Regions from separate parts of the Luxibacter massiliensis genome, predicted to be linked through region 3. Evidence: predicted binding sites of a transcription regulator. Region 3 holds the regulator's gene; each other region holds the start of a gene.
What was found. The regulator NrdR, encoded in region 3, represses ribonucleotide reductase genes. The targets are predictions, from matches to a motif close to CACAANATNTTGTG.
Positions count from the first base shown of each region.

Region 1 (3,285 bases), 520 kb from region 3:
CTCATGAAATCGGCATTTTTCTGGGATATCCCATAGAGGATGTAAGAGGGTTTATTGAAAATGCAGGACATGGATATTTATTGCTGGGTTATTGGAAAGTATACAGTAATCCAGCCAGGGCGAGATTGATTTTCAATGAATTTGACCAGGCCAGGGTATGGGCGGTCAATGAGTTTCTAACAGGCAAGAGCATACAGGACATTGCTCGGAATCAGGAGGTATCAGAATGGATATATCAGTAGTATATTGGAGTGGAACAGGAAATACGGAGGCAATGGCGCAGGAGGTTGCTAAAGGGATTGAAGAGGGCGGGGGCAAGGCAAGGCTTTTGGAAGCCAGTGCGGCGGATGCAGCCAGCCTGGCACAGGAAAATGTTTTTGCCCTTGGATGCCCGTCTATGGGGGCTGAACAATTGGAGGAGACAGAGATGGAGCCTCTCGTAGAAGCGCTGCTCCCACTTGCTGCAGGAAAACATGTTTTACTTTTTGGATCCTATGGATGGGGCGATGGAGAGTGGATGCGGGACTGGGCGCAGCGGATGAAGGAGGCTGGTGCAGTATTGACCCGTGAGGAGGGAATTATTGCCAATGAGGCCCCGGACGATGATGCCTGCAAAGAATGCAGGGCAGCAGGAAAGGAGCTGGCAGAGCTTACATAAATTTTGTTGACAAATATGAGCATTCAAGCATAAGATAGATTCATGGACATAACTGCCCGGGCGCAGCAGACTGTAACCGGAGCAGGTTGTTTAGTAAGTATAAATCATACATATACAGGGATGCACCGGACATATAACGGGGCACCCCTGTAAAGTATATGGGGGAAAGAACATGAATCAAAATATGCTGATTGGGATATTCATCCCGTTTGCAGGAACAACCCTTGGATCGGGCATGGTGTTCTTCATGCGGGGGAAAATGAATGAAAAACTGCAGAAAGCTCTTTTGGGGTTTGCATCAGGCGTCATGATGGCTGCTTCTGTATGGTCGCTTTTAATCCCAGCCATTGAGATGGCTGAGGAGAACGGACATGCGGCATGGCTGCCTGCAGCGGCTGGTTTTTTGCTTGGCATGGGGTTTTTACTTCTGTTAGATACAGTGACGCCACATATGCACCTGAATGGGCAGGAACCGGAAGGGGTAAAATCCAATCTAAAAAAGACTACCATGCTTGTGCTGGCGGTTACACTGCATAATATACCGGAGGGTATGGCGGTGGGTGTAACTTTCGCCGGATTGGCAGCAGGGAATACCATGATATCACTGGCAGGCGCTTTTGCATTGTCCATTGGCATTGCCATCCAGAATTTTCCGGAGGGGGCAATTATTTCTATGCCTCTTAGGGGCGAGGGGGTATCTAAAGGGAGATCCTTTTTATATGGGACACTATCTGGCGTGGTGGAGCCTGTGGCGGCGGTCCTGACTATCCTTTTAACCACATTTGTAGTGCCTATCCTTCCCTATTTACTTGCTTTTGCGGCAGGCGCCATGATTTATGTGGTGGTGGAGGAGCTGATACCAGAGGCCCAGGCAGAACCCCACACGAATATAAGCACAGTGGGGGTAGCTATAGGTTTTACGCTGATGATGATATTGGATGTGGCCCTGGGATAGGAGTATACAAACTATACCTGGGAGTGTGGATGAAGGGGTACCCTGGGACAGATAAATTATATACGGTTTTATCTGCAGTGCGGGTATAGACAGGGATTCTCCCCGGGGTTTGGACTGGGGAGAATCCTTTTCCTATGCAGCGGCCTGGCTTGCGGGGGGGGATTAAAAGGTTCTCCCGGCTTGTCCGTGTAATCAAATATTTTACAGAAAAAATAAGATTGAATATAACTATATCTTGTGTTAATATTGATGGCAGCATCAATAAATGGTATTGGAGAGAGGTTATGCAGATTAGTAAAAGAAACGGGACACAGGAGGGTTACTGTCCCGGCAAAATAAAAAGGGCAGTGAGCCTGGCCTTTACAAGCGTGGGAAATGAATTGGACGAGGAAGAGGCAGGGCGGCTTCTGATCCGGGTAGAAAGGAAAATTCAGGAACAGATACCGGACAGGCAGCAGATATCTGTGGAGGAGATTCAGGATCTGGTGGAGCAGACCCTGATGGAGGAGAATTATTATAAAGAGCTGAAGAGCTTTATCTTGTACCGGGAAGACAGGGCAAGGCGCCGCAGGGAACGGCAGAAGCTGGCGGAAAAATTCTCTCATATGCCTTCCCTGGAAAAGGTACTGCATGAGGTGCAGAAGGAGTTTGAGGAGGAAGAGTACAGCCTGGAACATCTATATAAAAAATTCAGGGCATTTGAGAAGACGGACTTAAGTGAGAGTGAAAAGCTGGCCATGCTGATAAAGGCGGCAGTGGAGCTGACAACCCAGGAGGCTCCCAGATGGGAGATGATCGCGGCCAGGCTTTTGATGGTACAATTTGAAAGGCGGCTTAAAAGGAATATGGAACAAAGAAATCTGGCTGGCTTTGGCGATAAGCTGGAATATTTGTCCCAGGAAGGCCTGTATGGGACTTATATTTTGAAGTACTATACAAAGGAAGAGGCGGATTTGTTTGCAGGCTGGCTGCAGCCTGAGAGAGACAAATTATTCACATATTCAGGGCTTTCTCTCCTGATAGAACGTTATATCATCAGGACCCGCCAGGGGGACGTTATGGAGTCTCCCCAGGAAATGTTTCTTGGGATTGCCATGCATCTTGCCATGAAGGAGACGGCCAACCGCAGCCAGTGGGTGAGGCGGTTTTATGATATGCTGAGCCTAAAGAAAGTGACTATGGCCACGCCAACTCTCTCAAATGCAAGGAAACCCTATCACCAGCTTTCCTCCTGCTTTATCGATACCGTGCCTGACAGCCTGGACGGCATTTACAGAAGCATCGATAACTTTGCTAAGGTCAGCAAATTTGGCGGGGGCATGGGGATGTATTTTGGAAAAGTAAGGGCCAGCGGCAGCGCCATCCGAGGCTTTGAAGGGGCGGCAGGAGGCGTGATCCGCTGGATACGGCTGGCCAATGATACGGCTGTGGCAGTAGACCAGCTTGGGATGCGGCAGGGCGCTGTGGCGGTCTATCTGGATGTGTGGCACCGGGATCTGCCGGAATTTCTAAATCTGCGGACCAATAACGGGGACGACAGGATGAAAGCACATGATGTATTCCCGGCAATCTGTTATCCTGATTATTTTTGGAAGCAGGCTAAGGAAAATATCGATGGTGACTGGTATATGATGTGCCCCCATGAGATATTGACAGTCAAAGGATATGCGCT
Region 1 covers NZ_UWOE01000001.1:2,214,760-2,218,044, reverse strand. Annotated here, with positions in the region: gene EFA47_RS10280 (DUF3793 family protein) at 1-242, shown strand, start outside; gene EFA47_RS10275 (flavodoxin) at 227-658, shown strand; gene EFA47_RS10270 (ZIP family metal transporter) at 831-1,613, shown strand; gene EFA47_RS10265 (ribonucleoside-diphosphate reductase subunit alpha) at 1,898-3,285, shown strand, end outside.
Region 1: a site for NrdR is predicted at 1,840-1,853, ahead of EFA47_RS10265 (ribonucleoside-diphosphate reductase subunit alpha). Genes of this name have one in related genera too.

Region 2 (3,285 bases), 120 kb from region 3:
TTGTTGACTCTGCAGGGGTAGCCTCCAGATTATATAAGTCGCCATACATCTCCTGGTAATCTGACAGGCGCTCCCTCATATGCTTCAATACATCCTTCGTAAACTGCTGTGTCTCTGCATGGGCCATGTCTTCTCTGATCCATTTTGCATTCAGCCCAGCTTCATTCATGCCTATCAGGCCGATTGTAGAAAAATGATTGTCAAAAGAACCCAGATATCTCTTTGTATAAGGATACAGTCCTTCATCCATGAGTTTCGATATTACAACACGCTTTGTATGAAGAGACCTGGCGGAAATATCCATCATTTTATCCAGCCTTTTATAAAATTCTTCCTCATTCTCCGATAAATATGCGATTCTGGGCATATTAATTGTTACAACTCCAACAGACCCTGTGCTCTCACCGCTTCCAAAGAAACCTCCTGATTTCTTGCGGAGTTCACGCAGATCCAGGCGCAGGCGGCAGCACATACTCCTGACATCACTGGGTTCCATATCGCTGTTAATATAATTAGAAAAATAGGGCGTACCATACTTGGCTGTCATCTCAAACAGGAGCCTGTTATTCTCAGTGTCGCTCCAGTCAAAATCATTTGTGATAGAATACGTGGGAATAGGGTACTGGAATCCTCTTCCGTCTGCATCCCCCTCAATCATAATCTCAATAAATGCTTTATTAATCATATCCATCTCTTGCTGGCATTCCCCGTATGTAAATCCCTGCTCCTCCCCGCCGACTATGGCTGGAAGGCAGGACAAGTCATTGGGCACTGTCCAGTCCAGGGTAATATTAGAAAAAGGAGCCTGGGTTCCCCAACGGGATGGGATATTCACCCCATAAATAAAGGATTCAATACATTTCTTTACCTCTGGATATGTCAGATGGTCTGTTTTTACAAAAGGAGCTAAATACGTGTCAAAGGAAGAGAAAGCCTGGGCGCCTGCCCATTCGTTCTGCATAATCCCTAGAAAATTCACCATCTGGTTACAAAGCACACTTAAGTGCTTTGCAGGTGCCGCTTGAATTCTGCCTGGTATTCCGCCCAGGCCTTCTTGTATCAATTGTTTCAACGACCACCCCGCACAATACCCTGTGAGCATGGACAAATCATGAATATGGATATCTGCATTTTTGTGTGCCTTGCCTATCTCATCATCATAAATTTCAGACAACCAGTAATTTGCCGTAATAGCTCCTGAATTACTCAGAATCAATCCCCCCACGGAATATGTCACAGTAGAATTTTCTTTCACTCTCCAATCAGTAATCTTTACATAACTGTCCACTATCTCTTTGTAATCCAGCAATGTAGAGTTCAAATTGCGGATCTTTTCTCTCTGCTTCCTGTACAAGATGTACCCCTTTGCCACATCCGCATACCCGGTCTTAATAAGCACAGCCTCCACACTATCCTGAATATCTTCCACAGATACCAGGCTTTTATTTACCTTAGGCTCAAAATCTGCTGTCACCTTTAATGCCAGTAAGTCAATAATATCCTGATTATATTCCTTTTCCTGAGCCTCAAATGCCTTTTTTATCGCGTCGCTTATTTTTGATATATTAAATGCAGCTATTTTTCCATCCCGTTTTACAACCTGATACATATTATACAGTCTCCCCTTTCTTTTGCCCAGCCAGATAATTTTTGCCCAACTCATCTTAGTTGGGCATCTGAAATAATTCTATCACCATGGTTTTTTCTTGTCAATAACCATACAACAATATCTTGTGTGCAACTTTTAAGTTTACACCAATATCTTGTGCATGATAGGATACAAAAAGTCACCCAAACGCTGCCCCTACGGTTCTTCGTTTGAGTGACAGTATGGCGCTGACATGCAGAGGCACAGGATTTTTTCATATATCCTCTTAACACTATTCTACCCCCCTGAGCTCCGCATGCGGTACATTCCTCCGGACAATTTCCAGCGCCTGCTCCATAATCTCCCTTGTATAACCTCTAAGTCCCGGGACAATTAAGTCTCCCGAATCTTTAAACCCCTGCAGATAATACCGCCTGGCCCCACTGATCCAGCGCCCAATAGCGGCAAAGTCTTCTCTCTTATGTAATTCCCTAACCACAGTAGTACGAAATTCGTAGGATACCTTATCTGACAAGAGATAATCCGCAGTCCTTAAAATATTTTCTATATTATAATCCTCAATCCCTACCGTCTTCCCATATTTATCTGGTGCATTTTTAATATCCATGGCTATATAATCCAATAACCCCTGTTCTGTCATCTGCCTGAGTTTTTCAAAGCTGCTGCCGTTGGTATCCAGCTTAACTGCATACCCTATCTCTTTAACCTTTCTGACAAAATCTATAATATCCCGCTGAAGCAGAGGTTCGCCCCCTGTAATGCACACTCCGTCCAAAATCCCCTGTCTTTTTCTAAGAAACGCAAATATTTCTTCTTCAGGGATCTGATTCTCTTCATGAATATGTGTCACCAGGGATGCATTATGGCAGAATGGACAGCGGAAATTGCATCCGGCAGTAAATATAGTACAGGCTACTTTTTCCGGGTAATCTAAAAGAGTTAGTTTCTGCAGTCCCTGAATGTTCATATACCCCATTTCCTCCTATCAACACCAACTATACTGTCCATCCCTTTCCCCGGCATAAACTATGAGCTTAATAACCTTTAAAGTGCTCAATCATAACAGGCATATATTCTCTGCTGTACTCTCCCAGGGAATAATCACCCCTGCTTAGGCACCAGTCCGAAATTAACGCCCTTTCACAGAGTGAATAGTACTTGGTGATTTCACTAATAGATTTATCTGAACGGATCTGTCCCTTTTTCTGACCAGACTCCACTATCCCCGATATGAGGCGGTAGTATACCCTATTCTGATCTAAAAGATGCCTCTGCCCCTTTGATATCAATTGTGTAGAATATAAAGAAGCCAGCAAGTCAATGCTGATTTTCTCTTCAATCATAGAGTGAACCTTATAATTCAGATACAGAAGCTTATCATAATTATTCATCTCCTGATCCATCTCTGCATACAGCTCCTCATAATAATCGTCCAGAACCGTTGACAGCGTGCTGAGCAATTCATCCTTAGTATTAAAATAATAATAAAAAGAGCCTTTAGACGTACCTGATAATTCAATAATGTCATCTACTGTCGTATGGTCGTATCCCTTATCATGGAATAACTGCCAGGCCGCCGAGACAATCCTGGCCTTGACCCCCTTATTTTCTGTTAGTGCGTTCATATCTCCAGCCTTTCCTCCGATAAATTTATTTTATTTTAACATAAATTACTG
Region 2 covers NZ_UWOE01000001.1:2,856,946-2,860,230, forward strand. Annotated here, with positions in the region: gene EFA47_RS13150 (ribonucleoside triphosphate reductase) at 1-1,609, opposite strand, end outside; gene EFA47_RS13155 (anaerobic ribonucleoside-triphosphate reductase activating protein) at 1,881-2,576, opposite strand; gene EFA47_RS13160 (TetR/AcrR family transcriptional regulator) at 2,644-3,234, opposite strand.
Region 2: a site for NrdR is predicted at 1,723-1,736, ahead of EFA47_RS13150 (ribonucleoside triphosphate reductase). Genes of this name have one in related genera too.

Region 3 (3,285 bases):
TACAGTATTTACAGTCAATTCCGACAATCCAGATATGATTATACAGGATGAGGAGAAGGCCGGAGGGAAGGTGCTGGGTTCTATGATCCCTTACTTTGTAACCATACTTCTGTTTGCCGGAGCCATGGGAATTGGCACAGATATGGTAGCCGGAGAGAAAGAAAGAGGGACGATGGCAAGCCTTCTTGTATCCCCCATCAGGAGGAGTTCCATTGTATTGGGGAAAGTTTTCGCCCTGATGATTATTTCTGGTGTATCCTCAGTGGTGTATGTGGGGGCGCTGGTTGCATTTATGCCTCAGATGATGGGGGGCATGGGCGACGGTATAAGCTTAAGCCTGAGCGCGGCCCAGATAGCAATGCTGGCAGCGCTGTTGATTGCCATTGCCTTTTTATATTCAGCTATCATTGTATTGATTTCCGTATTTGCTAAGACAGTGAAGGAGGCCAGCTCCTATGTAATGCCGGCTTACATGCTGATTTTGGTGCTGGGGATTACTACAATGTTTACAACAAAGACGCCCCAGCAATGGCTTTATGCAGTTCCGGTGTACAATACTTCACTGACTCTGCAAGGCATTCTGACCCAGGAGGTGACTGGGATGCAGTATGGGCTTACTCTTGGGGTGACTTTGCTTTTAGGGGCCGTGCTGATTGTAGTTATTGCCAGGGCATTTGAAAGTGAGAAAGTAATGGCCATATAATACACAGAATTTAGGATACCTGCATACAGTAACAGTAAGGAGAGCTGCCGCTGTATGCAGGTATTTTTGTGTGGTGAAATAAATGAGATTATGTGAATTGAGAGAAAAGGAAGTTATTAATGTATGCGACTGTAAAAGGCTGGGATGTATTGTAGATGTAGAGATTGATATCTGCGAGGGAAGGGTGGAGGCCATCGTCATTCCGGGGCCTGGGAAAATATGCGGATTCCTTGGGACAGACGGGGAATACGTCATCCCATGGCACTGTATTAAGAAAATAGGGCCTGATATTATTTTAGTAGAAATCAGAGAAGAAAAATTTTTGCAAAAGTACTAGTTATTGTGTATAATTAAAAAAAATAAACGGCAGAAAGGCGGATTAAATCTATGAAGTGTCCTTATTGCGGCCATCCAGATACACGGGTAATTGACTCCAGACCTGCGGAGGATAAGAATTCTATCCGCAGGAGACGCTCCTGTGACGAATGCGGAAAGCGCTTTACTACCTATGAAAAGGTCGAGACAATTCCGCTGATTGTAATTAAAAAAGATGACAACAGAGAACAGTATGACCGATCTAAAATTGAGGCTGGAGTTTTGAGCGCCTGCTATAAAAGGCCCGTCCCTGCTTCCGAGATCCAGAAAACCATTGATGAGGTGGAACTGGAGATCTTTAACCGGGAAGAAAAAGAAATACCCAGCAGTGAGATCGGTGAGATTGTCATGGACAAGCTTAAAACACTTGATCCAGTGGCGTATGTCAGATTTGCTTCTGTCTACAGAGAATTTAAGGATGTGAATACATTTATGGCAGAGCTGAAAGAATTCTTAGAATAGACAGCAGGCAGAAGAGTTTACTGCCTGGAAGTTTACATACAGGGTCCGGACCACTGGCGGACAGAGGGTTAGGCCCTGTATGTAAACGAAAGGTTAAATAAAATCTACCAGTTTAGCAGAAGCATCCTGCAGCATTTTATAGAAGCCTTCCTCATCGGAAGTGCTTTTTTGTTTGCCATCTTCTATAATGGAGATAAGTTCTGCAAGATGTTTGTCATCCTGGGAGTCTGCAAGCAGCAGTCGGCACAGCCGTTGTGCTGCCTCGATCATGCGCAGGGGTCCATAGATATGGGGTTCATTTTCCAATCCCGAGGCACTTGTTACCATATAGATTAAAAGCTCAAGTAAAGCATCTCTATGATTCATTGTCTTTCCTCCATCCGTTAAAAGTTACGACTTCCTCAAGCTTTTTCCTGCGGGGAATCCGTGGCTCTCCATCTGGCCACCCAATGGAGAGAAGCAGTTCTATCCGGTATGTATCCGGGAGGCTAAGGATCTTACGCACAGCGGCATCATTATAGGATTTGACTGCACAGGTCCCAAGTCCTTCCTCCTGTGCCTTTAACATGATATTTTCAGCGGCCATAGAGGCGTCCATCATACAGCCATAAATCTCGGAATTACGGGAACCATGTTCAAGGGCGTAGGCCATGTCAGAACATATAATAAGGATGATGGGCGGATTGCCGCTTAATCCTGGACTGAATAGACTGATTTTGCCCACAAGTTCTTTTTCTGTGAGGAAGATAAACTTCCAGGCCTGGAGATTACTGGCACTTGGGGCCAGGCGTCCGGCGTCAGCCAAACGAAGCAGGAGGTCATGCCCTACTGGAGTATCTTTGAACTTCCGTATACTCCTGCGGGTGTTGATAGCTTCTGTTACATTCATAGTTAATACCCTCTCTTTCGTATAATATTTGCGTATGCCTTGCTGTCAAAGTCTGTTTTCCTGTACTTATTGAACTACTAATATTCAATGAGGCCTAAGAACCCGGAGCCAAGGGAGTTTTGGGGTTAGTGCATATAATATACCGTTGGTGTATTCCTGCGGGCAACCAGCCAGGCGGACATGCTCACATGTCCAGCTGGAGGCTGCCGGGAGGGTCTGATGCCCCGGTGCCTGCATTGCTGCCAGTGTGCTGTCCCGTATGCTCGCATCAGGGCCTTTGACTAAAATTTTAAGGGATAAATAGTATAATGTCAATGAATACACCTCCCTAACAGGAGTATATACTTGTGTTTCATAAGTACGGATTGAATTGTCCGATTTTAAAGGTCTGTATGGGCAGCCAATGTATAGGCAAAAAATTGTATGTGATGAAATACTTGCCAATATCAGATAAATCTTATAAAATATAATCGACAAATTAATAATGAAGGTTATTTGAAGAAGGAGACAGACATGAAAAGAAAGGTAACAGGAATTCTTTTAGTGCTTTCAATGGCTGTAACTATTGCACTGAGCGGATGTTCAGGTGATAAGGATAAGGCATCGTCAACCACGGAGAATAAGCTTTCAGGAAACCCAGTCGAGGGAGGGAGTATCAGGGTAGGTATTTCCCAGGATTTAGACAGTCTTGACCCACATAAAGCAGTTGCGGCAGGAACAAAAGAGGTTTTGTTTAATATTTATGAAGGTCTGGTAAAACCAGACAAGGATGGTAATTTAGCCGAAGCCGTAGCCAGCAGTTATGTAATTTCTGATGATGCCAAGGTATATACATTTACCTTGCGCGATGGGGTGA
Region 3 covers NZ_UWOE01000001.1:2,735,051-2,738,335, reverse strand. Annotated here, with positions in the region: gene EFA47_RS12560 (ABC transporter permease) at 1-703, shown strand, start outside; gene EFA47_RS12555 (YlmC/YmxH family sporulation protein) at 786-1,040, shown strand; gene nrdR (transcriptional regulator NrdR) at 1,091-1,540, shown strand; gene EFA47_RS12545 (DUF6092 family protein) at 1,634-1,906, opposite strand; gene EFA47_RS12540 (nitroreductase family protein) at 1,896-2,429, opposite strand; gene EFA47_RS12530 (ABC transporter substrate-binding protein) at 2,943-3,285, shown strand, end outside.